Regions from separate parts of the Streptosporangium lutulentum genome, predicted to be linked through region 1. Evidence: riboswitches for the same ligand, from Rfam matches in the RefSeq annotation. Region 1 holds a riboswitch; each other region holds the start of a gene.
The links. Region 1 has a riboswitch for cyclic di-AMP ahead of J2853_RS46095 (coiled-coil domain-containing protein). Riboswitches for the same ligand answer to the same signal wherever they lie in the genome.
Positions count from the first base shown of each region.

Region 1 (7,515 bases):
ACTTTCTGTCTCCTTTTCCCCGCTTCCTCGCTCGCCTGTGGTCATTCGATAAACAGTCGACGTCGAATGGGAAAAAATCATCGCCGGGAATTATAGGCCAAGATCGACCGAGTCGTAACATGATTAAAATCGTCGGAAAAACGTCTCGTTCGCTGTAAAGCCGGGCGCGACCGGAAGCGGTTTCCCGGTGAAACTCGGCGCCTATTCAACCGTCCAATGACATTGCACGCACGTGCACAGAAAAACCGTTCACGCGGCCCCCTGTTCGAACCGTGTGACGGCGACCCGATCCACCGTCGTGAGAGGCCGGCGACTTCGGAGGCTCCGCCGGCCTCTCGCGACGGGTCGTCTCAGCCGCGGACCGTCTGCTCCCCCCCCCGGCCCGTCCGCCTCGGTCGCGCCGACGTCACCGACCGACGGCGGGGCCTGCCGGATGTCGTCGGCCGGTTCGCCGGCCGCCGACACGGCGCGAACCAGCAGCAACACCCGTAATGGGGAGCGATGTACCAGTTGGCCTGATTGTGATCTTTACATGCGGAAAATGGTGAGTTACGTTGATCACTGGAATTACCCGTCGGGTGGCGCCCCCGACATAAAGCGTGACTGTTATGCCTCTGCCGGCGAGGCATTCCCCGAAGTGACGACAGGAGATTTGCCGTGGGCTCCTTCGACAACTCTTATCCATCACCAGGTGAACAAGAAGCGTCCTCTCACTATCCGGCGATTCCACATTCACAGCGAGTGGCGCGCCGCTCACGGCGGCGTATTAAGCGCCCGCTCTCGATGCTGGCGGCCCTGTTTGTGAGTGCCGCCGTCGTCATTGCCAATGCGCCCATGTGGGGAACGGACAGCGCCGTCGCACTCGACGACACGGTGCTGTCTTCGGCCGCGAAGTACACCATCGGCCTGCAGCCGGTCGAGGACCCGGGGCCCTTCCCGGGGAGCGTCACACCGACGACTCCCACCATCACGATCGCCGGCGAGCGTGACGGGCAGAGCACCTTCGACGTCGTCAAGTACCCCCAGGTGCAGCCGAAGAAGCCCGGGCAGATGGACTTCGACCACTTCCACACCGGGATAGAGATCCAGTGGTGGCTGAAAAAGTGGGCCCACGATTACCCTGACCTGGTCGACCTGTACGTCGTCGGGGAGAGCTTCAGCGGTCAGCCGATCTACCAGCTGACGATCACGAACAAGTCCACCGGTGCCGACACCGACAAGCCGGCCGCCTTCTTCGAAGGCAACCGGCACTCCGGCGAGACGTCCTCGGCCGAGAGCTCGCTGTGGCTCGCGCACCATCTGATCACGCAGGCCGGCAAGGACGAGAAGGTCAAAAAACTGCTCGCCGAGAAGGCCTTCTACATCCGGCCGGTCAACAACCCGGACGGGCACAACCTGTACCTCTACACCGCCCAGACGAACCGGTCGTCGGTGCGGCCGCAGGACAACGACGGCGACGGCAAGTTCGACGACGACTCCGGCGAAGACCTCAACAAAGACGGATACCTGAGCCAGATGCGCCAGTACGTCGGCGCGGGCAAGGGAACGCACGTGATCGACGAGCGTGACCCGGCCAAGAACGTCATGCTCAACGTCGGCGCCGGCAAGGGCGACTACCTCATGTTCTCCGAGGGGGTCGACAGCGACGGCGACGGTGCTTCCAACGAGGACGGTATCGGCGGTCTCGACCTGCACCGCAACTACCCCTACAACTGGCACGTGATGCCGGAGAACGACGCGACGGGGCGGAACCTGACCCAGGGCGGTGCCGGCGCGTACCCGTTGTCGGAGCCGGAGACCCGCCATGTGTACACCTGGCTGATGTCGCACACGAACATCGGCGTGGTGAACAGCATGGACACGCGGGTGCCCATGCACCTTCGGGGGCCCTCGACCTGTGACCCGGAGGAGTGCATGTACACGAACGACCGCAAACTGTACGAGCACTTCGACAAGGCGGGCGCCGGGTTCACCGGCTACCGGTACACCGGCAGCGTCTACATCGACTACGCCACCCGCAACGGTGGTGAACCCGAGCCGCTGTTCGGTCACGGGCCCGACTTCGGCTACTTCCAGTACGGCTCGATCTGGTACGGCGACGAGCTGTGGAACGGCGGCGACTTCAAGGACTACGACAACGACGACAGGTTCGCCGACTGGGAGCGTTCACGGTGGTGCGCCGAGAACGGCCGTACCAACTGCTTCCTGCCGTGGACCACGATCCAGCACCCCACGCTGGGCAAGGTCGAGGTCGGCGGGATCAACCCCAAGTTCTGGTCGCAGAACCCGTCCGCGGATCTGATCGGTCAGTGGGCCATGAACCAGGCGCGCTTCAACCTCTACCTGTCCGAGTCGCTTCCGCAGGTGAAGCTCTCGCAGGTGGAGGTGAAGCCGCTCAGGCGCGGCCAGAGTGACGGTGCGACCCACGAGATCGCGGCCACCGTCACGAACACGGGCCGCATCCCCACCGCGCTGGAGCAGGCGAAGGAGATCAAGATCGTCGCCCCTGACACCGTCGAGGTCGACGGTGCGAGGGTCGTCGGTGAGGCTCCCGAGTTCTACCTGGACGGCGGGAAGGCACGGAAGGTGACGCTCCGGGTGACCAAGGGCGACACCGACACGGTGAAGGTGAACGCCGTCAGCGTTCGCGGCGGCCTGTCCTCCGCGACGGCACGTCTGAGGTGACCTTCTGACATCGTCCCCGTCTCACGTTCGCGTGGGGCGGGGACGATGTCGTGTCACCGTGCATACGCGCGTTCCGTCCGTCGCCGCGATCAGCCGGCCCGGGGTTTCGTCACCTGACGTACCTTCGGCGAGGCCTGGCGGTGATCGGCGATGGAACCTGGTCGAGCGACGGGGCAGCATCGTCATGCCAGTGGGGACGGAACCGCCTCAAGCCGGAGTGCTAGTACATCGAGATGTGCGGGTGGTCGAAGTGGTTGGCGGTCACTCCGCCGCGGTTGGACATGGTGGTCCAGCCGGAGCCGTGGTTGATGCGCTGTCGCCAGATCACGTATTTGACGCCGAGCTTGGCCTTGTTCTTGATGGCCCAGGCGGCGATCTCGTCGCCGAGCCTGACATGGGCCGCCGAGGGCATGGAACCGCCGGTGCTCATCATGAAGTCGCAGGCACGGCCGAGCGGATGTTCGCCGCCGTCGTTCGCGGCCCGGTAGCAGCCGACCGCGTAGGGAAGGTTGAACCGCTTCTGGACGGCCTCGCGCATGATCCTGGTGCGGTCGGTGATGTTGTCGCCGCCGGTGGGGAGCTGGGGGGCCCAGCTTCCGTTGGCGAGGCGGCCGGAGCCGAGGGGGACGAGCTGGTCGAGCTTGTCCTTGATGTCGTCGATCAGGTCCTCGGCGTCCTTGCGCTGCGCCTCCACCTCCTTGGCCTCCTCGCCGATGTCGTCGGTGAGCTGGGCCGCCTTCTGGGCCGCCTGCTTCCTGCGGGTCAGGCTGCCCGCGAAATCCTGCAGGTGGGCGCTCTGCTGGGCGGTGAGCTGCTCCAGCATCGCCGCGCCGCTCATGTCGGGGGAGAACAGCATCGCGGGCAGGCTTCCGGCGTTGCTCTGATAGCGGATCTGGGCTATCGAGTCGACTTCCTTCTCGGCTTCGGCGTAGGTCTCCTCCGCCTTGCGCAGATTCGTCTTGGCGACGGCCTCGGCCTTCTGCGCCTTCTCGAGAGACTCCCGCTTGGCCGCGTAGGTCTCGATGAGCTTGTCGACCTTCTTGCCCAGCTTGGCCAGATCGGCCCGCAGTTCGGCCTCGGTCGGCTTGGGGGCCGCGTTTCCCGCGGTCGAGGCGCCGAGGGTGAACGTGGTGGCCGAGGTCAGGCACAGGGTCAAAGCCGCATGACGACGGAACGTGGGGGAAAGAGCCGCCACGACCCTCCTTCTTCTCCTTACGCCGACCGGGTTAGCTGACGGGTTCGGGCTGGAGGAAGCCCTTCCACCGAAGTGGATTCACCCCAGGTGCGGTGGTTCCCCGGCTCCCGGGCAAGGCGCCCGGGATTGGGCATATCAACTGCTACAGCTGATGTTGGAAGGATAGTAGTAGTAAAGGAGTGGTCATGCGACTCCATCCCGATACCAAGCGGTGATCAGTCCGTGATAACGGAGCGCAGGAGATGCGCCGTGTGCTCGGGCAGGACGTCGTTCACGAAGGCGCCCATGGCGGATTCCGACCCGGCGAGATATTTCAGCTTGTCCGGTGCCCTGCGGATGCTGAACAGCTCCAGGTGCGCGTACGACAGATCCCGGCCGACGTTGACCGGCGCCTGGTGCCAGGCGGCGATGTACGGCATGGGCACGCCGAACAGCCCGTCCAGCCGGCGGAGCACCTCCGTGTAGAGCGGGCCGAAGGCCGCGCGTTCGGAGGGCTCCAGCGCGAGCAGGTCGGGGACCCGGCGGTGCGGGTAGAGGTGGACCTCCACGGGCCAGCGCGCCGCGGCCGGGACGAAGGCCGTCCAGTGCTCGTTCGACGCGACCACCCGGATCTTGGCCTCCCGCTCCGCGGCGAGCACGTCGGCGAACAGGTTGCCGCCGGTCCGCTCCCGGTGGCGCTCGGCCGCGCCGAGGGTCAGCTTGGTGCGCGGGGTCACGTAGGGGTAGGCGTAGATCTGGCCGTGGGGGTGGGCCAGGGTGATGCCGATCTCCGGTCCCCGGTTCTCGAAGCAGAACACCTGCTCCACGCCCGGCATCGCCGACAGCTCCGCCGTACGGTCGATCCAGGCCTCCATGACCAGCTCGACCTGCTCGGGGGAGAGCGCGGAGAAGGAGGAGTCGTGGTCGGAGGTGAAGCAGACCACCTCGCAGCGGCCGACCCCCGGGCGGACCTCGCTCAACCCGCCGACCTGCTCGTATTCGCCCGGCTGGGCGGAGAAGGAGGGGAACCGGTTCTCGAAGACGGCGACGTCGTAGGAGGACGCGGGGATCTCGGTGGGGTGGCCGGGGGTGGACGGGCAGAGCGGGCACTCGCTGGCCGGGGGCAGGAAGGTGCGGCTCTGGCGGTGGCCGGCCACCGCGATCCACTCCTCGGTGAGCGGGTCGTAGCGCAGTTCGGAGGCCGGCGGGCGCGGCGGCAGGTCGCGCTCGTCGGCCGCACTGCGGTCCTCGTCGTCCCGCAGGTCGAAGTAGAACAGCTCCCGCCCGTCGGCCAGGTGGGTGATCGTGCGCTTCATCTGCTCAGGGTCTCGCTCTCCGGCTGTGGGTTGGTGATGATCAGCTCGCCCACCCTTGAGGTGAGCTCCTCGTGGGCCTCGCCGGACAGGCCGGAGTCGGAGATCACCACATGGGCCTCGGTCAGCTCGGCGATCGTGCTGATCCCGACCGTGCCCCACTTGGTGTGGTCGGCGAGAACCACCAGGCGGTGCGCGGCGGCGACCAGCTCGCGGTTCGTCTCCGCCTCCAGCAGGTTGGGCGTGGTGAAACCGGCGCGGACGCTCATCCCGTGCACGCCGAGGAACAGGGTGTCGACGTGGAGCCTGCGGACCGCCGACACGGCGACCGGGCCGACCAGCGCGTCGGAGGGAGTGCGCACCCCGCCGGTCAGCACGACCGTGCGGTCCGCCCGGGAAGAACGGTGGAAGACGTCGGCGATCCTGATCGAGTTGGTGATCACGGTCAGTTCGGGCACGTCGACCACGAAGTGGGCCAGTGTCCAGGTCGTGGTCCCGGCGGAGAGCGCGATGGCCGTGCCGGGCCGGACGAGCTGCGCGGCCTGCTGGGCGATCGACTCCTTCTCCAGCTGCTGGCGTACCGACTTGGCGGCGAATCCGGGCTCCTCGGTCGAACCGGGCCCGGCCGCGGTGGCGCCGCCGTGGACCTTCTCCACCAGCCCGCGCTCGGCGAGCACCTCCAGGTCCCGCCGGATCGTCATATCTGAGACGCCGAGCTCTCGCACCAGGTCGGCGACCCTCACCCCACCGCTGCTGCGCACTCGCTCCAGGATCGCCTGCTGCCGCTGCTGGGCAAGCATGAACCACTCCTTAATTCACCAGATTCCACCAAATTATCACAGGCAAATAAGGTCTCGATGTTTGATCCTGGTGAATACCCACTCACAGTTGCTCAAGCTCAGAGTGGATGTTGGCCCTCGCCGCCGCCTCCAGATCGGCGATGCGGAAGATCGCCGGAAGGTCGAGCAGGGAGCGCAGCACGGCGGCCCTGCCGGCTCTGAAGGCGTCGTCCGGCACGAAGGAGTATTCCTCGCGCACGGCCGCCGCGTAGGTGGCGTAGATCCCGGGCGTGGCGGCCAGGATCGCCAGGTCGGCGTCGCACAGCACGGTCCCGTCCGCGTCGCCGGCCGCAGGATCGTGCGTGACGGTGAGCCTGACCAGCCGGGCCACCGTGGCCACCGCCTCGGCGGGCAGTCCCAGTTCGGGCAGCACGCGCTCGGCCAGTGTGGCGCTGCGCTCCTCGTTGTCACCACGCCGGGGGTCGTAGACGGCGTCGTGGAACCAGGCCGCGAGCCGTACGAGATCCGGATTCTCCGCGTGCTCGGCCAGGGTGTCGACGTGGGCGAGCACGGCCTCCAGATGGGCGGTCGTGTGGTACCTGCGGTGCGGCTCGCCGTAGCGGGCGATCAACTCCCGCCCGAGGTGCTCGGCGTCGGGCCCGGTCAGGGATCGCCAGCGGTCCATAAGCTCTGCGCTCATGCGACGGAGCTTAACTCCCAAAACATGACAGGGGATCGTGTTGTTCGGTCAGTGAGCGGGGGTGAACCGACCGTGCTCCCGCCGGTCCCCGGTCGTCTCCCGGCGATCGGCGGAAACGAGGCGGACGCCTCACCGCGGCCGCGGATCGCTCCCTGGGTCTTGTACGGCACGCGTTCCAGGAGGAACGTGAAGACGAGGCCCGCTGAGAGCGGGCCCACGGCTGAGACTCCGGGAGATCCAGAGCTCTGAAGACGTGAAGAGGGTGGCCGGTATGGGCAGGCGATCACGTAAGAGCAGGGCACGCAGGAAGCGCAAGGCCAATCACGGCAAGCGGCCGGCCGGTTAGAAACGCCCGCCGGGGGCGTCGCGAGAGGGCGGGGCCGAAGGCACCCGGGCTCGGTCGCCTCGGGGCGCGACCGGGAACACCCGCCGGAGCGGCACGAGCGGAGGTCACCGGAGACACGGGGACTCCTACCTAGCCGCGGCGGCCCCAGGAGGCCAGCAGCCGGGTCTGCGGATCGGTGCCGGAGGGCACCGGCTGCGGCTTCTCCGTGATCTCGGCCTGGCGGTAGTCGTTCGCCGCGTCGGAGAACCAGGTCTCACAGGCCTCGACCAGCTCGGGGTCGAGCCGTTCGTCGGCGCCGATGGCGCGGGCCAGGTCCCAGGTGTGGATGAGGACGTCGGCGAACAGTTCGGCGATGTACTCCGCACCGGGCACGTCGCCGAACGACAGATGGGTGACGCTGGTCAGGGAGCGTTCGCCGCTCGCCGCCTGGACGGCGCCCATGGCCGAGGCGTCGAATGCCTTGATCGGGTCGTCGCCGAGCAGGTCGCCGTCGAAGAGGTCGCCGATCTCCGCGGCGG
Region 1 covers NZ_JAUSQU010000001.1:10,246,919-10,254,433, forward strand. Annotated here, with positions in the region: gene J2853_RS46090 (M14 family metallopeptidase) at 835-2,685, shown strand; gene J2853_RS46095 (coiled-coil domain-containing protein) at 2,906-3,880, opposite strand; cyclic di-AMP (ydaO/yuaA leader) riboswitch at 3,887-4,023, opposite strand; gene galT (galactose-1-phosphate uridylyltransferase) at 4,096-5,175, opposite strand; gene J2853_RS46105 (DeoR/GlpR family DNA-binding transcription regulator) at 5,172-5,972, opposite strand; gene J2853_RS46110 (HD domain-containing protein) at 6,055-6,651, opposite strand; gene J2853_RS48100 (50S ribosomal protein bL37) at 6,923-6,997, shown strand; gene J2853_RS46115 (TIGR03086 family metal-binding protein) at 7,127-7,515, opposite strand, start outside.

Region 2 (7,515 bases), 800 kb from region 1:
CAGGTGACGCGCGATGGCCAGCTTGTCGGCCACCGTGAGGTTGAGGCCCTCCTGCTGGGCACCGTCACGGAGCGTGGTGTCGTACACATGGAAGCGATCATCGTTCATGTCGGTCTCCTTCGCGGGTTTGACGATCCGCCGCGCGCTCAGTCGGCATTGAGAAACAAAAATGACCCCTCACGGACGTGAGAGGTCTGCGCGCCGGCGGTGTCCCTTTTCAGCCGGCGCGCCTGCCGATAATGAGCAGAGCGTAGAACATGATGTCCAGGAGTCTGCCACACACCGACAGCATCTGACACATCGATCTCAAGATCTGAGATGTACGGCGCGCGGACGCAACCCCGGATTTCCGCCCCGAACCGGCGGCCAAGGGTGAGAATGGCCAGCATGAAGGCCACCTATCTCGATTCCGCAGTCGGGCAGTATCTACTCGCGCACAGCACCTGGTCCGACGAGGTCCTCGACGCGCTCGCCGTCGAGACGCGCGAGTTCACCGGGGACAGCGCGCGGATGCAGGTCTCTCCGGATCAGGGACGTTTCCTCACGATGATCACCCAGATCAGCCGCGCCCGGCACGTGGTGGAGGTGGGCACGTTCACCGGCTACTCGTCCATCTGCCTCGCCCGGGGCCTCGGAGCGGGCGGCAGGCTGAACTGCTTCGACGTCAGCGAGGAGTGGACGGCGATCGCCCGCCGCTACTGGGACAAGGCCGGGGTCGCCGACCGTATCGAGCTGAAGATCGGCCCGGCGGCCGAGCGGCTGAAGGAGCTTCCCGCCCAGCTGGCCGTGGACCTGGCGTTCATCGACGCCGACAAGGTCAACTATCCCGTCTACTACGAGATCCTCATGCCCCGCCTGGCGCCCGGCGGCCTGATCCTCGTCGACAACACCCTGTGGGGCGGGCACGTCGCCGATCCCACCAACGACGACGAGACCACCCGGTTCATCCGCGACTTCAACGACATGGTGATGAACGACGACCGGGTCGACTCGGTCATGCTGCCCATCGCCGACGGCCTCACCATGATTCGAAAGCACTGACGAGAGCTCTCCCGAGCCCCGGACGGCCACAAAATTTTGCCATCACTTTAAGTAAAGCGTCGAGAGAGTCACGTCCCTTCCGTACGGAAGGGACGGTTCCGTTCTCGGGGAAACCCTGCCCCAGGAGGCCGGGCTTCCCCGAGTGAGGGATCAGCAGATCTTGTGCACCCAGCTGCGCGGGTCGGGGCGGGAACCGTACTGGATTCCCACGAGTTCCTCGCGGATCCTGGACGTGACCGGGCCCTGGTCGCCGTCGCCGACCGTCCAGGCGCGGTCGGCGCCCTTGACCGAGCCGACCGGGGTGACGACCGCCGCGGTACCGCAGGCGAAGACCTCGGTGAGCTCGCCCGACTCGCAGCCCGCCTGCCACTCCTCGATCGACAGACGGCCCTCCTCGGGGGTCAGACCGAGGTCTGCGGCGAGGGCGAGGATCGAGTCGCGGGTGATGCCGGGCAGGAGCGTGCCGGTGAGCGCCGGCGTCATCAGGCGGTCGCCGTAGACGAAGAACAGGTTCATCCCGCCCATCTCCTCGACGTAGCGGTGCTCACCCGCGTCGAGCCAGACCACCTGGTCGCAGCCCTGCTCGACGGCCTGGCGCTGGGCCACGAAGGCCGCCGCGTAGTTGCCGCCGCACTTGACGGCGCCGGTTCCGCCGGGGGCCGCGCGGGTGTACTCCGTGGAGAGCCAGACCGAGACGGGCTTTCCGGCGCCGAAGTAGGCCGCCGCCGGAGAGGCGATCACCATGTACTTGTAGGTCCTGGACGGGTAGTTCACCCCGAGCGCGGCCTGAGTGGCGATCATGAAGGGGCGCAGGTAGAGGCTGTGACCCGGCGTCGTGGGGACCCATTCCCTGTCGGTCTGGACGAGAAGCTCCAGCGACTCGACGAAGGTCTCCTCCGGCAGTTCCGGCATGGCCATCCGCAGCGCCGAGTTGTTGAAGCGGGCGGCGTTGGCGTACGGGCGGAAGGTCGCGATCGTCCCGCCCTCCTGGCGGTAGGCCTTCATGCCCTCGAAGAACTCCTGGGCGTAGTGGAAGACCGCGGTCGCGGGGTCCAGGCTCAGCGGGCCGTACGGCATGAGCCGCGCGTCGTGCCAGCCCTCGCCCTCGGTGTAGTCGATCGAGATCATGTGATCGGTGAAGACCTGCCCGAATCCGGGGCTCGCCAGTACCTGCTCGCGCTCGGCCGCGGTGCGCGCGTGGTCGGAGAGCTGCACGTCGAAGCTGAGCTTCTGAGCGGTGGTCATGGCGAGATCCTTCTCTTGGCGTAGGGCGACCCTGAATCCATTTTGCGACGGAACAGGTAACGGGAAAACTACTGCATCGACACCGAAACCCGGCAGTGCCGGTACAACGAAGACGCGCCTGGCGGCTCGTAGGAGCCGCCAGGCGCGTCTGAAGTGAGGGGGCGGCTTCCTCAGCCGGTTACTCGGGCGGTGATGTCGTCACCGATCTCGTGAGTGGTCCGGCCGGCCCAGCCGGTCAGCCGTTCGACCAGATCGTCGGCCACGGCCTGCTCGACCCGTGCGGCCTCCTGGGCCAGGCCGAGGTGGTCCAGAAGCATGGCGACCGACAGGATCGTCGCGGTCGGGTCGGCCTTGCCCTGGCCCGCGATGTCGGGGGCACTTCCGTGGACCGGCTCGAACATGCTCGGCGCGGTGCGGTCGGGGTTGATGTTTCCGCTGGCCGCCAGGCCGATGCCGCCGGCGATGGCCGCGCCGATGTCGGTGATGATGTCGCCGAAGAGGTTGTCGGTGACGATCACATCGAACCGTTCGGGCTGGCTGACGAAGAACATCGAGGCCGCGTCCACGTGGCAGTAGTCGGTCTCGACGTCGGGGTACTCCAGGCCGACCCGGTCGAAGACGCGGGCCCAGAGGTCACCGGCGTAGGTGAGCACATTGGTCTTGTGGACCAGTGTCAGCTTCCTGCGGGGACGGCCGAGCGCTTTTTCGAAGGCGTAGCGGACGACCCGCTCGACGCCGTGGGCGGTGTTCAGCGACTCCTGGGTGGCGATCTCGTGGGATGTGCCACGCCTCATCACGCCACCGGTCCCGGCGTACAGCCCCTCGGTGCCCTCGCGGACCACGATCATGTCGATGTCCTCGGGGCGGGCGCCGCCCAGCGGGGTCTCCACGCCGGGGAAGAGCTTGACCGGGCGGAGGTTCACGTAGTGGTCGAACTGGAAACGGAGTTTGAGCAGCAGGTCGCGCTCCAGGACGCCCGGGGGCACGCTGGGGTCGCCGACCGCGCCGAGCAGGATCGCGTCGTATCCGCGCAGCTCGTCCAGGACAGGGTCGGGCAGGGTCTCACCGGTCTCGTGGTACCGCTTGGCTCCGAGATCGTAGGTGGTGGTCTCCACCTTCGTGCCGACGACCGCTTCCAGAACCTTCAGGCCCTCGGTGACGACTTCGGCACCGATCCCGTCTCCGGGAATGACAGCCAGGCGAATGTTGCGCGAATCCATGAACGCACCTTACCGGTCCCGTCTCGGTGATCGAACAACGATCTCACTCTTCGGACAAATCTGAGCGTACGGCACGCCTGATCGTTTTGTCCATTTTTGCGAGGTATTGACCGTTTCGTTGACTTTCGTTATGGTCCTCAGCATTCGTACTGACGCCTAATCCGCACAGGTCATCCCCTACATCGGCCTGCGCGGGGCCGGGGAACCACTTTTTTCGGGATCCGCCGGACGACTGGAACCTCGCTCCACCCCCGGAGCCGTTCCTCGCTGTCCTCATGCGATCCCTAGGGGCGAATCGGCGCATCCATCGCGCCGTAGGGCGACCTCCACGTCCGAGTCCGACAGCTCACCCGGCCGGCCTTATGGAAGGAACCATTTTGTCCGGCAAGACTTACCCCCGCGTCCTGTCCTTGTTCGTGGCCGGCGCCGCCGTGCTCGGGACTCAGGCCGTCGCTCTGGCCGACTCCCGCCTCTCCCCCGCCGACGTCTCCGTCTCCGTCGCCCGAGGGGAAGCCCCCGCTCCCGTGCCCGCGACGCCCGTCACACCCGCCCCCGAATCCACGACGCCCGGCACACTCCGCATACCCGGCACCCCCGGCGCCCCGGCCACGCCCTTCGTGCCCGGCGCCGTCGAGCCCTCGCAAGCGCCCACGGCCGCGCCCGCCGCGCCGGTCACGCCTCCCAAGCCCCCGAAGCCCCCGAAGCCCGCCTGGAAGAAGGCCCTGCAGTGGGCCATGGCCAAGCGCGGCACTCCCTATGTCTGGGGCGGCACCGGCCACGGCGGCTTCGACTGCTCGGGCCTGATGCTCCGCGCCTACGGCGCCGCCGGGATCAAGCTGCCCCGCGTCGCCGCCGACCAGTACAACGCGTTCTCCAGGAAGATCGCCTGGAAGGACCTCCAGCCGGGAGACCTGGTCTTCTTCGACGGCCTCGGCCACGTCGGCATGGTCAGCAAGCCGGGCTACATGGTCAACGCCCCGCACACCGGTGACGTGGTCAAGGTGGAGAAACTCGACTCCGGCCGCCGCGCCTCCTTCGCCGGCGCCGTCCGCCCCGACCCCAAGGGCGTCAAGGCCGCGATCGCGGCCGGACTCCTGACCGCCTCCTGAGCCATCCCCTCACCGGCCCTGCCCCTGGGGCCGGCGGCCGGCGGGCCCCGCACCCACCCTCACCGTCCAGGGTGCGGGGCCCGCCGCTCACACTCACGGTCGATGCCCGGCCGGCAGCTCAGGGCCGCCCGGTTCGTGGACGACGCGCCCTCGCCGGGCGCCCTCGCCCACTCCGCCTCTCCGGAACGGAGCGACGGGTGGCTAACGGTCGGTGGGAGCCCCGCCGTTGTCGCGGCGGTCCAGAGCGGTCTGGAGAGCCTGGGCGGCCTCGTCCTCGGTCTCGTCGGGACGGTCCCAGGAATACATCTCATACATGGCGATTCTCGTCTCGGTCGCATGCGAGCAGGAGAGGTGATCGGGACTCCGGTCACGAATCCGAATCGAGCCTGATGCCGCAGATCCGGGTCACGGATCGGCGGCGGGAGGCTGGGGCCGGCGAGCGCCATCACACCGCGGCGAGCTGCCGGCCTGCCCCTGTCAGGCCCCGCCGCGGCAGGTAAGGAGTACAAGAACCTGACGCATTTGATGTCAAGGTTACCTGGCCGTCGAACCGCCGTCTCGCCCGCCGTACACACTTCTCAGATGCTGAGACGCGGCTGCGGCCGCCACCCGGGTCGTCGGGGCGGCGGCCGCAGCCGGAGAAATCATCTGTCCGCTTATTCGGCCAGATCGACCGAGCGGCCGCTGTCGGCGCCGATCTCGGCACCGATCTGGTCGACGACGTTCTGCGGGATGGCCGTGTCGACGGTGAGCGCGATGAGGGCCTTTCCGCCCTTCACGTCACGGGCCACCTGCATCGAGGCGATGTTGATGCTGTGATCTCCGAGGATCCGGCCGACGACGCCGACGATTCCGGGGCGGTCGGTGTAGGTGAAGAACGACAGGTGGTCGGTCGGCTCGATCTCCATCTGGTAGCCGTTGACCTCGACGATCTTCGTGATCTGGCGCGGCCCCGACAGGGTGCCCGAGACCGAGACCGTACGGCCGTCGGCGAGGACACCGCGAACGGTCACGACGTTGCGCCAGTCGGGGCTCTCCGAGCTGGTGATCAGCTCGACCGTCACGCCGCGGTCCTTGGCCAGGAGCGGGGCGTTGACGTAGGTGACCGAGTCTTCGACCACGTCGGTGAAGACGCCCTTGAGGGCGGCCAGCTCCAGCACCCGCACGTCGTGGGCGGCGATCTCGCCGCGGACGTCGACGTCGAGCTTGGTGGCGACCTCGCCCGCGAGGGCGGTGAACACCCGGCCGAGCTTCTCGGCCAGCGGCAGACCCGGCTTGACGTCCTCGGCGACGACACCGCCCTGGACGTTGACCGCGTCAGGCACGAACTCGCCGGCGAGGGCGAGCTTCACGCTGCGCGCGACCTGGGTGCCGGCCTTCTCCTGGGCCTCGTGGGTGGAGGCGCCCAGGTGCGGGGTGACGACGACCTGGTCCAGCTCGAACAGCGGGCTGTCGGTGACGGGCTCCTTGGGGAACACGTCGATGCCGGCGCCGGCGACGCGGCCCTCCTTGATGGCGGAGTAGAGGGCGTTCTCGTCGATGATGCCGCCGCGGGCGACGTTGATCAGACGGACCGACGGCTTGACCGTGTGGAGTTCCCTGTCCCCGATGAGCCCGATGGTCTCCTTGGACTTGGGCAGGTGCACGGTGATGAAGTCGGACTCGCGCAGGACCTCCTCCAGCGAGGCCAGCCGGACGCCCATCTGAGCGGCGCGGGCCGGCTGCAGGTAGGGGTCGTAGGCGATCAGCTCGACGCCGAACGGCTGCAGGCGCTGCGCGACCAGCTGGCCGATCTTGCCGAGGCCGAGGATGCCGATGACCTTCTCGTCGAGCTCCACACCGGTGTACTTCGAGCGCTTCCACTCGCCGGCCTTGAGCGCGGAGTGCGCCTGGGCGACGTTGCGCGCGGAGGCGAGGATCAGGGCCACGGTGTGCTCGGCGGCGCTGGTGATGTTGGAGGTCGGCGCGTTGACGACCATGACGCCGGCCTTGGTCGCGGCCTCCACGTCGACGTTGTCCAGTCCGACGCCGGCGCGGGCGACGACACGGAGCTTGGGAGCGTGAGCGATGGCTTCGGCGTCCACCTGCGTGGCGCTGCGCACGATGAGCGCGTCGACTCCGGCGAGTGCGGGCAGGAACTGGGCTCGGTCGGCACCGTCGGTGTGACGGACTTCGAAGTCCGCGCCCAGAACCGCCAGACCGGCCTCGGAGAGTTCTTCTGCGACCAATACGACGGGCTTGTTCACAGTCTGGATCCTTCTGAGACGGGGAGGCTGCACGGACCTCACCTAGTCTATCTGCGCTTGTGAACGGCTTCACGAGTGTCCCGGGATCCGAGACGCTACCCAATCCCTACGGATCCCATGCGTACAAAATTCAACTTGGTATTGCTCACCACAAAACTTCGCTATTACCCTGATAAGCCGTGGTTCACTACCTATCGTTCCTCATATGAGCATCGGGAACCCCGCTCTCGGCGAAGTGCTCGCGCAGCATGGCGGCCCGCACCGGCTGCTGGCGGCGCTTGCCGAATGGGGACTCCTGGTTGCCGTGCGACCGGACCGCTCCGTCGTGCTGGGCACGACCCAGGCCGGTGATCGTGTGCTGCTCGGGTACACCTCGGAGAGCACCTACGCACGGCACCGTGGCAGCCACTCGTTGTCGGCCTGCGACGCCGACACCATCCTCGACATCCAGCGCGTCACCGGTGTGCGGGAAATCGTGATCGACGCGGCTGGACCTGCGGCGGCGGCCGTGCCCATCGAGGATCTCCAGCGGTATCTGCTCTCGACACGCGGCGGCCCCGCACCCGTGCTGTCGAGCGCGACCCCGACGACCCCGACGGCGTACGCGACCGGGGCGATGGCCACCGTCTCGCGTCCCTCGACGGCACGCCCGAA
Region 2 covers NZ_JAUSQU010000001.1:9,445,961-9,453,475, reverse strand. Annotated here, with positions in the region: gene cimA (citramalate synthase) at 1-108, opposite strand, end outside; gene J2853_RS42545 (hypothetical protein) at 147-389, opposite strand; gene J2853_RS42540 (O-methyltransferase) at 388-1,041, shown strand; gene J2853_RS42535 (branched-chain amino acid aminotransferase) at 1,192-2,286, opposite strand; gene J2853_RS42530 (3-isopropylmalate dehydrogenase) at 2,457-3,506, opposite strand; cyclic di-AMP (ydaO/yuaA leader) riboswitch at 3,650-3,881, shown strand; gene J2853_RS42525 (C40 family peptidase) at 3,884-4,615, shown strand; gene serA (phosphoglycerate dehydrogenase) at 5,272-6,861, opposite strand; gene J2853_RS42515 (hypothetical protein) at 7,067-7,515, shown strand, end outside.
Region 2: another riboswitch for cyclic di-AMP. It lies ahead of J2853_RS42525 (C40 family peptidase); the one in region 1 lies ahead of J2853_RS46095 (coiled-coil domain-containing protein).

Region 3 (7,515 bases), 2.2 Mb from region 1:
CTTTCCCGGGGAGAGCCTCTCCCATTTTCCCATCGCAGGGTGATTCTCTTGGCGTTGTCAAGGCGCTGGGCCGCATCCTCGCCGAAGCGTGTCAGGGCGAAGAGCGTCAGAAAATGATCGTTTTTTCCGAGGAAAAGCGGGGGGACGGCGCCGGCCGGATGGCCGACTCCGGAGGCGATCCCGTCGATCCCAACCCCAGCGAAACCTTGTTCTGCAAGGACTTCGATTACCGCAGTCAGCCGCTGCTTGTGGGGGCCTGCCTTGACTTGGCTGTGACTTAACCACAAAGGCGCCGACATATCATGAGTACTTCACGTAACGAGTACTATGTCAATAGCGGTCAAGCTCTATAGAGAGCGGAACTTGACGACCTTTGAACAAGGCGTTTACCGTTCCTGGCGGGCGGTATTGATTTCTGGCGTGTCCACGCCTGGTTACCTATGAGGGGGGAGTGATTCTAGATGGCTTATCCGGAAGTGGACTCACGCCATGGCGACAGCCCCCTGGGCATGGGCGATATCGGTCTCAGCGACGAGGATCTCGTGCTGTTGGCGGAGCTCGCCAAAGGTGTCACCGTCGACAGGGTGGGACGCCGCCTCGACATCAGCGGCCGGACGGTCCGGCGCAGGCTCCGCGGGATCTGCGACCGCATCGGCGTGGCCACGGCGATCGAAGCGGTGGCCTGGGCCGCCCGCCGCCAGTTGATCTAGACCGTTCCGATCGCCTCAGCGTGGCCGTATCCCGCTCCGACCGGGGCTGACGCTTCTTGACCGTCCCGGCGGCCTCAAGCCTCTCCGGGTCCGCTCAGCCCCGTCCCGGGCCCTTGGGGCGTCGATCCGCCCGTGGCCCGGTCCGCTTCAGTCGGCGATCCGTACGCCGCCCGCGAAGGGCCGGTTCTCGATCGTGGAGACGTGGATGACGTCACCGGTCTGGGGCGCGTGGACCATCATGCCCGCGCCGATGTAGATCCCGACGTGGTGCAGGTCGTTGTAGAAGAAGACCAGGTCGCCCGGTCGCAGCTCGTCTTTGGAGATGTGGGTGCCCGCGGTCCACTGGTTGCCGGTGTAGTGGGGCAGGCTGATGCCGACCTTCTGGTAGGCCCACATGACCAGCCCGGAGCAGTCGAAGGAGTTGGGGCCCTCGGCTCCCCACACGTAGGGCTTGAGCTGCTGGCTGAGCGCCCAGCGGGCGGCCTCGGCGGCCTTGCCGCTGCCCACGATCGGCACGCTGATCTTCACCCGGTTGCCCCGGGTGGTGGCGGCCCGCTCGCGCACCTCGCTGAACAGGTCGCTCTCGACCCGCTTGACCAGGCGCTCGATCTTGGTCCGCTTGCCGGTGATGTCAGCGAGCAGGTCCTTGACCTCGGCGGTTCTGGCCTTGGCGCCGGCCTGCGCCCGCTCGGCGGCCTCGATCGCCCGGCCGACCTGGGCGACCTCCTCGCTCTGCTGCTGCTGGAGGGCGTAGTTGGTGGTGGCCTGGTCGAGGAAGGTGTCGGGGTCGGTCGACTGGGTGAAGGCGAGCGCGGACCCCATCCCGCCCGTCATGTAGTCGCTCTGCGCGAGGAGGCTGGCCTTGCTCCGCCTGGCCTCCAGCTCTGACTCGCTGACGGCGAGGGTCTTCTTCGCGCTCTCGGCGGCGCGCTCCGCCTGCTTGAGCTTGACCCGCTCGCCGTTGTACTGCTCGCTGAGCGTGCCGATCTCGTTGTGCAGCTTCTCGACCTGTTTGGCCTGCTCCTGGAGGCTGGGTTTCGGATCGGCGGTGGCCGCGAGCAGAGGAGTGCCGAGGGTCAGGCAGGCGAACGCCAGCCCGGTGATCGTCATACGGCGGGTGAGTCCGCGGGGGACGTTTCCCCGGCGGCGGACGTCGCCGCCCGTGTGCTTTCCTCCACGCTCGCGCGTGCGCTTCACCAACAGGCTCCTCTCCTCGGTCGCCTACCGGGTTAGCTGACGGGTTCGGGCCGGAGACAGCCCTACCGGGTGCGTGGGGGGCACGTCGGATTCACCCCGGGGGGACGTGGTCGAGGGTGGGTCCCCGGTTCCCCGCGTTTCGGGGATTCGGCGGGTCAGGCTTTTTACATCACTGACAACGAGGACGGACATTAGTGCACTTGGAGGTTCCTGCTCAACCAGAACTGCAAACTCGGTAGAGGTTTCACAACTGAAATGTCACGGAAAGATCACATATCATAATGATCAACATGGGCGTTACGCTGCCTTGATGTCCCCTTGGGACTTCCTTGGTGCGGGTTTTCGCAGGTCCGGTACCGCAAAAAAGACAAGGTCCGACGTATCATCGCCAATCCATGCTCAGCGTGATGGGCGCGCTACCTGGAGTCACGTGATGGTCGTGGGGTGCGAGTTAAGGGTGGGCCGTAATTGGAGAACGCCGAGGACGTACGCTGATCGGTCATGGAGCAGGTTACGGAGCATTCCCCCGTGGCGACCGTACGAGGCGTCGAAACCGGGAAGCGGCGAGCCGAATCCGAGAACGGAGGCGTGGCCGCGGAGCGCGGGGCGCGGAGTCGTCCGGGGTCAGAGGCCGGCACGGCCGGGATCGTGGTGCGGCGCGCCCGCACCCAGGACGTGCGCGCCATCCGGCGGCTCGTCGACACCTACGGGGGAGACGGCCCGCGCCTTCTGAGGAAGGCCACGGTCACCCTCTACGAGGACGTCCAGGAGTTCTGGGTCGCCGCCGACGGGACGGGCGCGGTCGTCGGCTGCGGGGCGCTTCACGTGCTCTGGGAGGATCTCGCCGAGATCCGCACCGTCGCCGTCGATCCCGGCTGCCGAGGGCTGGGCATCGGCCACAGGATCGTCTCCGCGCTCATACGCACGGCGGGCGAGCTCGGCCTGCGCCGGGTCTTCTGCCTCACCTTCGAGGTCGACTTCTTCGGCCGCCACGGATTCCGGGAGATCCAGGGCACGCCCGTCGCGCCGGAGGTCTACGCGGAGCTCCTCGCCTCCTACGACGAAGGTGTCGCCGAGTTCCTCGATTTGGAGCACGTCAAGCCGAACACCTTGGGAAACACCCGAATGCTGCTGCATCTGACACGGGAGCCCGGCTTCCGCGCCCCCGATGCTGACGAAGCGGAGAGATGACTGTTGATATCTGTATCGATACCTTGTGCACCATCAAGCGTGTGAGTCTGACACATGCCACATGGGCAGTTTTAAGTGAGGTGACGCGGTGAGCACCGGACAGCCGCCATATCCGCAGGATGATCCCGAGCGCGACCGCACACCTTCGGGGCAGCCGGAATATGGACGTCACGATGCGGATCGAGCCCCTGGCGAATTCGATCCCGACATGACGATCGTGGGATACCGATTGGAGACCGCGCAGCCCGACACCGGCCCGGGGCAGACCCCGCAGGGCCACGGTCAGCAGCCTTCCCAGCCCGACTACGGCCAGCCCGCCTACAACCAGCAGTCCTCCCAGGAGCAGTCGCCCTATGGGCAGCAGTCTCCCGCCTACGGCCAGCCCGGCTACGGCCGGCCGCCCGTGACCGGCGCCTACGGCCAGCCCTCCCAGGAGCAACCCGGATACGGGCAGCAGCCTCCCCAGCCCGGATACGGTCAGCAACCCGGAACCGGTGCCTACGGCCAGCCGCCCGCCTACGGCCAGCCGCCCCAGGGACAGCCCGGATACGGTCAGCCCGCCTACGGTCAGCCCCCTCAGGGACAGCCCGGGTACGGCCAGCCTCCCGGCTACGGTCAGCCCGCCTACGGCCAGCAGCCCGGTTATCAGCAGCCGCAGGGTTACGGGCAGCAGCCCCCCGCCTACGGCCAGCCCGGCTACGGCCAGCCCTCCCAGGAGCAACCCGGCTACGGGCAGCAGCCTCAGCCCGGATACGGTCAGCCGCCTGCTTACGGTCAGCCCGCCTACGGTCAGCCCCCTCAGGGACAGCCCGGGTACGGCCAGCCTCCCGGCTACGGTCAGCCCGCCTACGGTCAGCAGCCCGGTTATCAGCAGCCGCAGGGTTACGGGCAGCAGCCCCCCGCCTACGGCCAGCCGGGTTACGGGCCCCAGGGCGCGATGCCCCCCGGTGTCCCCGCTCCGCTCGCGGAGTGGTGGGAGCGCCTGGTGGCCCGCATCATCGACGGGCTGATCTACTTCGCGAGCAGCTTCGCGGTCGGCGCCCTCATCACCGCGATCGTCGTGACGCGGCCGGACTTCAACCTCCGGACCGGCATCGAGACGGATGCGAGCGGCTTCTTCCTGGCGGCCCTGCTGACGTCGTTGATCATGAGTGCGCTGTTCATCGGCTACGAGTTCCTCATGCTTCGCAGGGGCGGCCAGTCTCTGGGCAAGCTGGCCATGGGCATCAAGGTCGTTCCCCTGTCGGGCGGCACCCTGGGGCCCGGTGGGCTCACCACCGGCGTGGCCGCCAAGCGGGCCGCGGCCATATTCGGCCCGCTGCTGCTGACCTGGATCCCCCTCGGGTGGATCATCACCGCCGCCGTATACGTGTACTGGATCCTGGCCTTCGTCTGGCAGTTCGTGGACAAGCCCTACCAGCAGTCCCTGCCGGACAAGGTCGCCGCGACGGTGGTCGTCAAGGCCAAGTAGTTCTGAAAATGGCGGGGCCGGCGGTTCAACCGCCGGCCCCGATTTCATGGACGGACGAGAAAACGGAGTCCGATAACGAGGCCGGCCGGTGTGATGGAAGCGCAAAACTCATTCGCGGCGACGAGAGGACCTTATGGGCGGACCCGTACCTCAGATGGCGAAAATCATCGCAGATCGGCCTCACAGCCGCCTACGCGGTCCTATGAGGCGCCGGTGACCCCCTCCGCTCCGGAAGAGAGCGGCTTCTCGCTTCCGTCCGCGAGGGGGGCGAAGGCCAAGCACGACCGTTTCAAACAGTGGACCATAACAGGGAAGTGATTCCCCCGCCGGGTAAACCCTTCCTTCTCCGGACCCGAGGATGCGACCGGTCGCCGGAGGTAGTTACGACATCACTCATCCAATGGTGGGATCGGCCGACCGCTCGCATCCTCGGCCGCGCATCTTCGTGTTCTCTCTTTCGTCTTCTGCGCCGCGTTCCGGTCGGCGGGCGAAGGTCTTCTTGTGGATCCGGGCCTGGGCCCCGTGGTGTTGCCGGGGTTGTCTACAGGGCTGAGCGCGTTTGGTGGTTATACGGTTTACGACTATGTCTCGCAGTCGAAGACCGTCGTACCCTTGGTAAGAAAGCGATGAAGATCCGTCTTGTTCCGTACGGCGACATCGAACTGCGGTGCGGCGCCGTGATGAAGCGAGTGGTTCTCTTCCGAGGTGTTCCGGTGACCGTGGGTATTCCTGTGAAGAAGCTGTCAGTTGCGATCCCGGGCTCCGCGGCGGGGTTGTTCATCCTCGCGGACAAGGCTCCTCAGCAGGGACTTCGCGGCAAGGTGGAGGAGCCCGGCGGCCTGGAACCCGGGGCGACATTGGTTTTCCGGACATGATGATGATCACTTGATCACCCGGCCGGATTTCCCTCCGCGGCTTTACGTAGTGCAACCGGTAAGGCGGCTGGAGAGAAGCATTAAGGTAGAGAGTGGCTGACGCGGCCGCCCCCGAGACACGCGCCGCTTGCCTGTGGCGCTATGGTCGTGTGTGGGTGGATCCAGACTGATCGGGCGGGTCACCTGTGCAGCCCGGGAGTCGCCGCCACATTTCCATGGTCTCCAGAAAGCCATCTCCGGTCCGGATCGAGGACGAATGTACGACGTATTGTCCGCGTTGATACCCCCAACGGTCGTAGGTGGGGCCTTCGTCTACGGAGCCTTCAAGCTTCTTCGGGGTGAAGCGGCCGGCCGCCGTCCGGCAAAACAGAGGGATCAGGCTGAGTCACAGAAGAGCTGATCCACTCGGAGTCTCGGTTGCCGGTAAGAATCGCCGGGCTTCCGGAATTGCCGCTCTCCGATTGCGGGTATATGTTTAGCTAGCGAATGAAACAATACTCCGCGAAAGGATTGCGTAGATGGCCAAGCAGATCCAGGAGATTCTCATCGACGACCTCGATGGGGGCGAGGCCAAAGAGACTGTCGCCTTCGCCATTGACGGCGCCAGCTACGAGATTGACCTGAGTGAGGTAAACGCGAAGAAGCTCCGCGACTCCCTGTCGGCTTTCGTGCAGAGCGCCCGCCGTTCCGGTGCCCTGTCCACTCGCCGTCGTCGCGCAGGTGGCGCGCGGGCTCTCACGCGTGAGAAGAGCGCCGACATCAGAGCGTGGGCGAAGTCGCACGGCCTTAATGTCAGCGAGCGCGGTCGAATCGCCTCCAAGATCGTTGAGCAGTACGAAGCGGCTCACTAGATCACTCACCAGATCAAGTGAATCATGCGGTTATGGCGGTCACGGTGGGGTCCGGTGGCGGCCATGACCGCATGATGTGTTTGAGTGGTTGATAAACGTCGTTCGCTTGCGGCGTAGCGGGAACATCCCACCCCCTGTAAGTAGTTGGATGGAGGGTGAACGCCCTGCTCTCGGGGAACGTCTTCTGCATAGAGCGGTCGCCGGGTCGGGGCTACCATGCGGGATGACAGGGCTCGGATATCCCGGACCTGCCTGACCGCTCTGTGAGGAGCGACGAGATGTTCGAGAGGTTCACCGACCGCGCACGGCGGGTTGTCGTCCTGGCTCAAGAAGAGGCCCGGATGCTCAACCACAACTACATCGGTACGGAGCACATTCTTCTTGGCTTGATCCATGAAGGTGAAGGCGTTGCCGCCAAGGCTCTGGAGAGCCTCGGCATCAGTCTTGAGGGTGTGCGTCAGCAGGTCGAGGAGATCATCGGCCAAGGTCAGTCTGCGCCGTCGGGGCACATTCCGTTCACCCCGCGTGCCAAGAAAGTCCTTGAGCTGTCGCTCCGCGAGGCCTTGCAGCTGGGTCATAACTACATCGGTACCGAGCACATCCTGCTCGGCCTCATCCGTGAGGGCGAAGGGGTGGCCGCGCAGGTGCTGGTGAAGCTGGGGGCCGATCTCAACCGGGTCCGCCAGCAGGTCATCCAGTTGCTCCACGGTTACCAGGGCAAGGAGCCGGCCGCCGCGGGCGGTCCGACCGAGGCCGCGCCGTCGACCTCCCTTGTGCTGGACCAGTTCGGCCGCAACCTGACCCAGGCCGCCCGGGAGGGCAAGCTGGATCCGGTCATCGGCCGAGAGAAGGAGATCGAGCGGGTCATGCAGGTCCTGTCCCGCAGGACCAAGAACAACCCCGTCCTGGTGGGTGAGCCCGGCGTCGGTAAGACCGCCGTGGTCGAGGGCCTGTCCCAGAAGATCGTCAAGGGCGAGGTGCCCGAGACCCTCAAGGACAAGCAGCTCTACACCCTGGACCTGGGCGCCCTGGTGGCCGGGTCGCGTTACCGCGGTGACTTCGAGGAGCGGCTGAAGAAGGTCCTCAAGGAGATCCGCACCCGTGGCGACATCATCCTGTTCATCGACGAGCTGCACACGCTCGTCGGCGCGGGTGCCGCCGAGGGCGCGATCGACGCCGCCAGCATCCTGAAGCCGATGCTGGCCCGCGGTGAGCTGCAG
Region 3 covers NZ_JAUSQU010000001.1:8,086,712-8,094,226, forward strand. Annotated here, with positions in the region: gene J2853_RS36430 (hypothetical protein) at 1-281, shown strand, start outside; gene J2853_RS36435 (helix-turn-helix domain-containing protein) at 462-710, shown strand; gene J2853_RS36440 (C40 family peptidase) at 858-1,907, opposite strand; cyclic di-AMP (ydaO/yuaA leader) riboswitch at 1,913-2,070, opposite strand; gene J2853_RS36445 (amino-acid N-acetyltransferase) at 2,556-3,098, shown strand; gene J2853_RS36450 (RDD family protein) at 3,307-4,569, shown strand; gene J2853_RS36455 (hypothetical protein) at 5,196-5,444, shown strand; gene J2853_RS36460 (histone-like nucleoid-structuring protein Lsr2) at 5,963-6,295, shown strand; gene J2853_RS36465 (ATP-dependent Clp protease ATP-binding subunit) at 6,574-7,515, shown strand, end outside.
Region 3: another riboswitch for cyclic di-AMP. It lies ahead of J2853_RS36440 (C40 family peptidase); the one in region 1 lies ahead of J2853_RS46095 (coiled-coil domain-containing protein).

Region 4 (7,515 bases), 8.1 Mb from region 1:
GGCCGCCGCCACCAGCCGGATCGCGGTCCGCGCGTCGCCCGCCGCGACGGCGCCGCGCACGGCGGCGTTGATGTTGTCCTGGTCGGCGGCGAGCCGCCCGAGCCAGAGCGGTTGCCCGGCGCGGCGCAGGTGCGGATCGGCGGTCTCCGCCAGTTCGGCGAAGCAGGCGGCGTGCTCCCGGCGGATCCGGTCCCGCTCGCCGGCCTCGCCGAGCCGCTCCAGGCCGTACTCCCGGATCGTCTCCAGCATCCGGTAGCGCTGTGTCCCGTCGTCGGAGGCCACCAGCAGGGACTTGTCGGTCAGCGCGACGAGCAGGTCGCGCACCTGGCCGGCCGGGACGGCGCCGTCCGCGCACACCCGTTCGGCCGCCTCCGCCGTCGCGCCGCCGGAGAACACCGCGAGCCGCCGCAACAGCGCCCGCTCCTCCTCGGACAGCAACTCCCAGCTCCAGTCCACCACCGCCCGCAACGTCCTGTGCCGGGGCAGCACCGTCCGGCCGCCGCCGGTGAGCAGCCGGAACCGGTCATCGAGCCGGTCGGCCAGCTGCTCGGCGGTCATCGTGCGCAGCCGCGCCGCGGCCAGCTCGATGGCCAGCGGCATGCCGTCCAACGCCCGGCAGATCCGCACCACGGCCGGCGCCGTACGTTCGCTCACCACGAACCCGGGGCTGGCGGCGCCCGCCCGGTCGCTCAGCAGCCGGACAGCGGCGTAGGACCTCGCCTGGGCGGCGTCCGCGTCCCGTGGCGGCAGGCCCAGGGGCTCGACCGGCCACAGCGCCTCGCCGACGATGCCGAGCGGTTCCCGGCTCGTCGCCAGGATCCGCAGCCGGGGGCACTCGCCGAGCAACCGTTCGGCCAGCGCCGCGACCGCGCCGACCAGATGCTCGCAGTTGTCCAGCACCAGCACCATGCTCCGGGTGCGCAGCGCGGCCACGAGCCGGTCGGCGGGCTCACCCCCCGGCGTCCGGCCGGTCAGCGCCCGCTCCCGGATCCCCAGCGCGGCCAGCACCGCCTGCGGCGCATCGGCGCCGTCGCCGATCTGGGCGAGCTCCACCAGCCACACCCCGTCGATCGCCTGTTGGAGCAGCGTACGGGCCGTCTCGCCTGCCAGCCGGGTCTTTCCGGACCCGCCCGGCCCGATGAGCGTGGTGAGGCGGTACTCGCCCATCAGCCTGCCGACCTGGGCGACCTCGGAGTCCCTGCCGACGAAGCTGGTCAGCCCGGCGCGTAGGTTCGTCCGCGGCCGTTCCTCCGCCTCCGTCCCGTCCTTCGCCTCGGCCCCGTCCTCCGCCTCCGTCCCTTCTTTCGCCTCGGCCTTCGTCCCGTCGTTCGTCCCGTCGTTCGTCCCGTCGTTCGTCCCGTCGTTCGTCCCGTCGTTCGTCTCGGCCTTCGCCCCGTCCTTCGCCTCGGCCGAGGACGCCGGCCGCGCCGCGGTGCCCACCTCGCCTCGCAGCACCGCGATGTGCAGCGCGGACAGTTCCGGCGACGGGCCGGTGCCCAGCGTCTCGGCGAGCGCCTCCCGCGCTCGCCCGTAGACGACCAGCGCCTCGGCGGGCCTGCCGGCCGCGCACAGCGCCCGCATCAACGCCCCCACCAGCCGTTCACGCAGCGGATGCTCGGCCACCAGCGACGTCAGCTCGGTGGTCAGCTCACCGCCGCGTCCCAGCCGCAGGTCCGCCTCCACGCGGTCCTCCACCGCCGCCAGCCGCAGTTCCGAAAGCCGGGCGACCGGCGCGGCGAAGAACTCCGCGTCCGCCACGTCCAGCAACGCCGGACCGCGCCACAGGGCCAGCGCCTCACGCAGGATCCGCGCGGCCTCGGCGGGGTCAGCGGCCAGCGCGGACCGTCCCGCCGCGACCAGGCGTTCAAAGCGCGTCACGTCCACCGCGTCCGGCTCGATCACCAGGCGGTATCCGGCCGGATGGGATTCGATGCGCGCCTGTGGCAGCGCCCGGCGCAACCGGGAGACCAACGCCTGCACGGCGTTCACCGCCCCCGAGGGCGAGCGCTCACCCCAGATCCCGTCGACCAGTCGCGTCATGGAGACCACCCGGCCCGGATCAAGCGCCAGCACGATCAGCAGCGCCCGCAGCCGGGCACCCGCCACCCCCACCGCGGCACCGCCCTGGGCGCGAACCTCCAACGGCCCCAGCATCTCAACCCGCACGCGACCGATTCTGCCAGGGGCGGCGCCCTGGGCTGCGGGCCCGGCTCACGGCCTGGGCGTACGGCGAAAGCCCACCCCCGGCGCCCTCGACGGATTGATCGATCCAGCGAAAGCGGCCAAACGGGTTGAGCCTGCCTCTCACATTCCCTGTCTTTTTCTCGCCTTCCGACCCGCCGGCACCTCCATCTCTCGTACGACAAATGCGACATTAGCGACATTTCATAGCAAAATAATAGATATTATCCCAGCATTATCAATAAAAGGGTGAGGTGGTGGCAAAAGCCGTTAATCTCCGTTTCTCGCACGATATCCCTGGAAATCATGACAACCAGGACGACCTATCCGCGGTCATCCCAGGCGCCTTTCACAGCACTGCGAAAGCGCCGAAACAGGGCAACAAATCCTTTCAAGGAGGAACAAAATGCCCAACGTCAAAAGCATCGTCGCGGGACTCGCCATCAGCACGGCACTGGCCGGCGGAGGCATAGGCATGAGCGCGGCCACCGCAGCCGCCAACACCGCTCCCACCACCACCGCAGGTACGAGCGCAGGCTTCACGACCTGGGTCGGAGGATGGGGCGGAGGATGCGGCGGCGGCTGTGGTTGGCGCCGCGGCTGCGGTTGCCACCACCGCTCCCACCACCGCAGCGTCCGCAGGGTCAATGTCAATATCAACAACAACACTGTCAATGGCGGTGGCCGCGATCGCGACCGCGACCGTGACCGCGATTTCGATGACGACTGAAAAAACGGCGAAACGTCTAAGGTCTCTGATTAGCCACCCCATCAAGATTGGCCTCCAGCCTGGGTGCGGCATGTAGTCAAAGCACGTCGACCGCATGCGGCAGAACCTGGAATCAGGAAAATATCCAGACCCACGGCGGAGAGAGGTTGCCCGTGTTCACTGAGATCGCACCCTTCCGGAATAATTGCGATCACAGCGAACACGGGCTAAATCATTCCGGATTCATGAAGAGCTTGACGGGCCCGCGTTCGGTGGAGCCGGCCTGGTCGACGTTCATCCCGTGTGGGTGTCCGGGGAGAGCATCCCGTACTCGACCGGCGGAGCACCCCCGGTGGGCCGCGCTTGTCCGCGGATCGAAAGTCCGTGGACAAGCGCGACACGGATCCACCTCGCGGGCGCCCGCGACCCTCGGCCCGACCGAGGAGATCCGCTGACCAGGGGGTCGTCATCAAGAACGTATCCGTAGCCGATCCGGCCGGAAGGCTCGCCGTGGTGACCGGGGCGAGCGACGGCATCGGACTCGATCCGGCCGTACGCCCGGCCGAGGCGGGCGCCGGCCTCATGGTGCCGGTCCGCGACCCCGTCGAGGGGAGTGCCGTCGTCACCCGCGTTCACTCGATGGACCGCAGGCGCCTCTCTCCCCAAGAATCGATTCTCCCGCCGGGGTCTGTCCATGCGGACCGTCGACCGCGGCGCGCTCCCCGCCCGGTACGCCGCCACCAGCCCGCAGGCGCAGGGCGTCCGCTTCCACGGCCCCGACGGCCTCGGCCGGTTCGCCGGCGTCCCGGCCGAACCGGCCGTCCACGAGGCGGCGCGCAACGAGGCCGACGCGGCCCGGCCCTGGGATGTCTCCGGGCGGCCGGCCACCCACGTCGTCCACGGCATTGCGTACTTTTTACTTTTCTTGCACGAGAATGGCAAAGTACGCATGGTATGAAAACGGAACCCAACCGACCTTCAATCGATCGCGACTTTACTGAACGGGCTCTCTCCTTGGCACGCAAGGCCGGAATGATAAGGAATCTACCTGGCCGCGTGACCTGCGCATGGATCCCGCAGGACTTCTCACCCGCTCGACCGAGGTAAAGAATTCACCATCGAAGTCCTGCGTTCGAGGGGATTTCGTTAGGTCAATATGGCGACGCCTTGCATCATTCGATCCTCACCGCTTACCTTCGGGTCCTTGGGGATACACGTTCGGCGACGTCGTGGCCGGGTGGTGCCCTGATCATTACCGAGACCGTGTTTCGTGCCGCGGGAGTTTCCGACGCGGAACGAGCACGGCCGCCGAGTCCGTGAATTCACGGAGCCGGGGACCCAATCTTCTGGGGTGAATCGCGGCCCATTCCACATGGCACCGCGTAGGGCACTTCCACGCCCGAACCCGTCAGCTAACCCGGTAGGCGGCATGGAAGCAAGGAGTTGATCCCCCCTATGTTGAAATACCGTTTCTCTCGCCCCCTCGCCGCCGTGGTGAGTGCGACCGTTGTCACCGGTGCGATTCTCGCCGGTCACCCGGCCCTGGCCTCCGACCTTTCCGTGAAGGCCCTGAGCGGTGTCGTGCAAACCCCGGCCAAAACGCTCGCCGCGCCGATCAATCCGGGCCGGGCCGACGCGCTCACCTACGGCCAGGACGTCTCCAACTACGAGCCCGACCACGACTGGAACGCCAGTCCGGCCAAATTCGGCATCGTCAAGGCCACCGAGGGACTGCACTTCCGCGACAAGGCCTTCACCCGGCACTGGAGGGAACTGGCGAAGAAGGGCATCGTGCGCGGCGCCTACCACTTCGGTCACCCCGCCGACAATCCGATCACCGAGGCCGACTTCTTCCTCTCGGTGGTGAACTCGCAGCCGGCCAAGCCGGGCGACCTGCTGGTGCTGGATCTGGAGACCACCGACGGCAGGTCCGTCAGCGAGGTCAACGCCTGGGCCAAGGCCTGGCTTGCCCGGGTCCAGGCCAAGACCGGCGTCAAGCCGATGGTCTACAGCAGCTGGAACTTCGCCAACACCTACGGCGCGGGCCTGTCCCAGTACCCCCTCTGGGTGGCCTACTACGGCGTGCCCATGGGCGACGTCCCGCCGCCCGCCGACTGGAAGACCTGGACCATCCACCAGTACACCGAAACGCCCATCGACCAGGATGTCTCCTCGTTGACCCCCGATCAGCTGCGCAGTCTCGGCCGTCCCCCCACCGCCTGAACCGGCAAAAGCGAGCATCACCCCCCGCCGTCCCAGATGTAGATCTTTCCGCTCGAACCGGTGGCCAGGGGGTCGCATGTGGTTGAGAGGCGCTGCGCACGGAATGATGATCCGCGAGTTCACCTGACGATCGACAGGAGCCATGATGCGGATCGGTGTTGTCTTTCCCCAGACCGAGATCGGCCCGGACGTGGGTGCGGTGCGCGCCTACGCGCAAGGAGTCGAGGAGCTCGGCTTCCGGCACCTGATGGCCTACGACCACGTCGTCGGCGCCGACCCGGCGGTGCACCAGGGCTGGCAAGGGGTGTACGACGTGGAGAGCACCTTCCACGAACCGATGGTCCTCTTCGGATATCTCGCCGCGCTGACCTCGCTGGAACTCGTCACCGCCATCATCATCCTGCCCCAGCGGCAGACGGCGCTGGTGGCCAAGCAGGCGGCGGAGATCGACCTGCTCAGTGACGGCCGGTTTCGGCTGGGCGTGGGGCTGGGGTGGAACCAGGTCGAGTACGAAGCCCTCGGCCAGGACTTCACCACCCGGGGCAGGCGCATCGAGGAGCAGGTCGAGTTGATGCGCCGGCTGTGGACCGAGCCGTCGGTCACCTTCGACGGCGTCTACGACCGGGTGACCGGAGCGGGGCTGGCGCCCCTGCCCGTGCAGCGGCCGATCCCCGTCTGGTTCGGCGCGCAGTCACCCGCGGCCTACCGCCGCACCGGGCGGCTGGCCGACGGCTGGTTCCCGCAGATGTCTCCGGGCCCGAAGCTGGACGAGGCCAAGGCGGTGATCGAGGAGGCCGCCGTGCAGGCGGGACGCGACCCCTCAGCGCTCGGCATGGAGGGCCGTGCCAGCTGGACGGGCAGTGCGGAGGAACTGAGTGACCTGGCCCGCCGGTGGCGGGAGTCCGGCGCCACCCACCTTTCCATCAACACCATGAAAGCGGGGCTGGGCTCGGTCGACGAGCACCTGGCCGCGCTGGAGATCGCGTCCGAGACGCTCGGACTGCGTAAGGGCTGAGCCGTACGGCAGCGACCGGGAACCGGCGAGCCCGCTGATCACTGTGACGACGGGCCGGTGACCAGCCCGCCTTCGTAGGCGGCGATGACGAGCTGGGCCCGGTCGCGGGCGTGCAGTTTGGCCAGGAGGCGGCCGATGTGGGTCTTGACCGTGCCGACGGTGAGGTGCAGGTGCTCGGCGATCTCGGAGTTGGACATTCCCCTGCCGACGAGGGTGAGCACGTCGCGCTCACGCCGGGTGATGTCGCCGAGGTCTCGCGCGGCCGGGAAGGAGTGGGGGCGTCGCAGGAATTCGGCGACGAGCCGGCGGGTGACGGTGGGCGCGAGCAGCGCTTCGCCGGAGGCGACGACCCGGATGGCGGCCAGGAGCTCGGCCGCCGTCGCGCTCTTGATGAGGAATCCGCTGGCGCCGGCCCTGAGCGACGCGTACACGTATTCGTCCTGATCGAACGTGGTGAGGATCAGGACGCGGATGCCCGCACCGGCCGGATCGGCGCAGATACGCCTGGTCGCCTCGATGCCGTCCATGTCCGGCATGCGCACGTCCATGAGGACGACGTCGGGCCGGCACCGGCGGGCCAGGAGCACCGCTTCGGCGCCGGTGCCGGCCTCGCCCACGGTGACCAGCCCCGGTGTGGTGTCGATCAGTACCTTGAGGCTGTCGCGGATCAACACCTGGTCCTCGGCGAGCAGGACCCGGACGGGTGGTGGGGTGTTCGGTTCGGCGTCGACGCTCATGTCACGGTGCCGTTCGGGTCGTAGGGCAGGTGAGCCGACACGCGAAAGCCCCCTTCGGGCCGGTGCCCCGCGCTGAACGTGCCCCCGTACATCTTGACTCGTTCGCGCATGCCGATCAGGCCGTGTCCGCCGTGGCCCGCCCGGGGCGGGCGGCCGTGGCGGGGGCCGTCGTCGATGACCTCGATCACGGCTTCCCGATCGTCGATGTCCACGGTGACCGAGCAGCGGGTGGGTGCCGCGTGGGTGACGACGTTGGTCAGGGCCTGTTGCACGATTCGATACACCGACAACGCGACCGCGGGAGGTATCTCGGCCTCCTCGCGGACGGTCAGGTCCACCTCGACCCCGGCCGAGCGGGCGTGGGCGGCCAGTTCGGGCAGGTCCGCCGTACCGGGAACGGGCAGATGGGCCTGCTGCAGATCACCGTCGGAGCGCAGGAGGCCGAGCACTCGGTGGATCTCGGTGAGCGTGCTCCGGCTGGTCTGCTCGATGACGGCCAGCGCGGCGCGCGCCTCCTGCGGGTGGGCGTCGGCGACGTGGTTGGCGACGGTGGCCTTGACCGCGATCAGGCTCATGCTGTGGCCGATGACGTCATGCAGTTCCCGGGCGATGCGCCTGCGCTCGTCGGCCACCGCGGCCTCCGCGAGGTG
Region 4 covers NZ_JAUSQU010000001.1:2,144,307-2,151,821, reverse strand. Annotated here, with positions in the region: gene J2853_RS09110 (AfsR/SARP family transcriptional regulator) at 1-2,166, opposite strand, end outside; gene J2853_RS09105 (hypothetical protein) at 2,588-2,911, shown strand; gene J2853_RS09100 (hypothetical protein) at 3,585-3,848, shown strand; cyclic di-AMP (ydaO/yuaA leader) riboswitch at 4,187-4,332, shown strand; gene J2853_RS09095 (glycoside hydrolase family 25 protein) at 4,346-5,113, shown strand; gene J2853_RS09090 (LLM class F420-dependent oxidoreductase) at 5,259-6,128, shown strand; gene J2853_RS09085 (response regulator) at 6,167-6,865, opposite strand; gene J2853_RS09080 (histidine kinase) at 6,862-7,515, opposite strand, start outside.
Region 4: another riboswitch for cyclic di-AMP. It lies ahead of J2853_RS09095 (glycoside hydrolase family 25 protein); the one in region 1 lies ahead of J2853_RS46095 (coiled-coil domain-containing protein).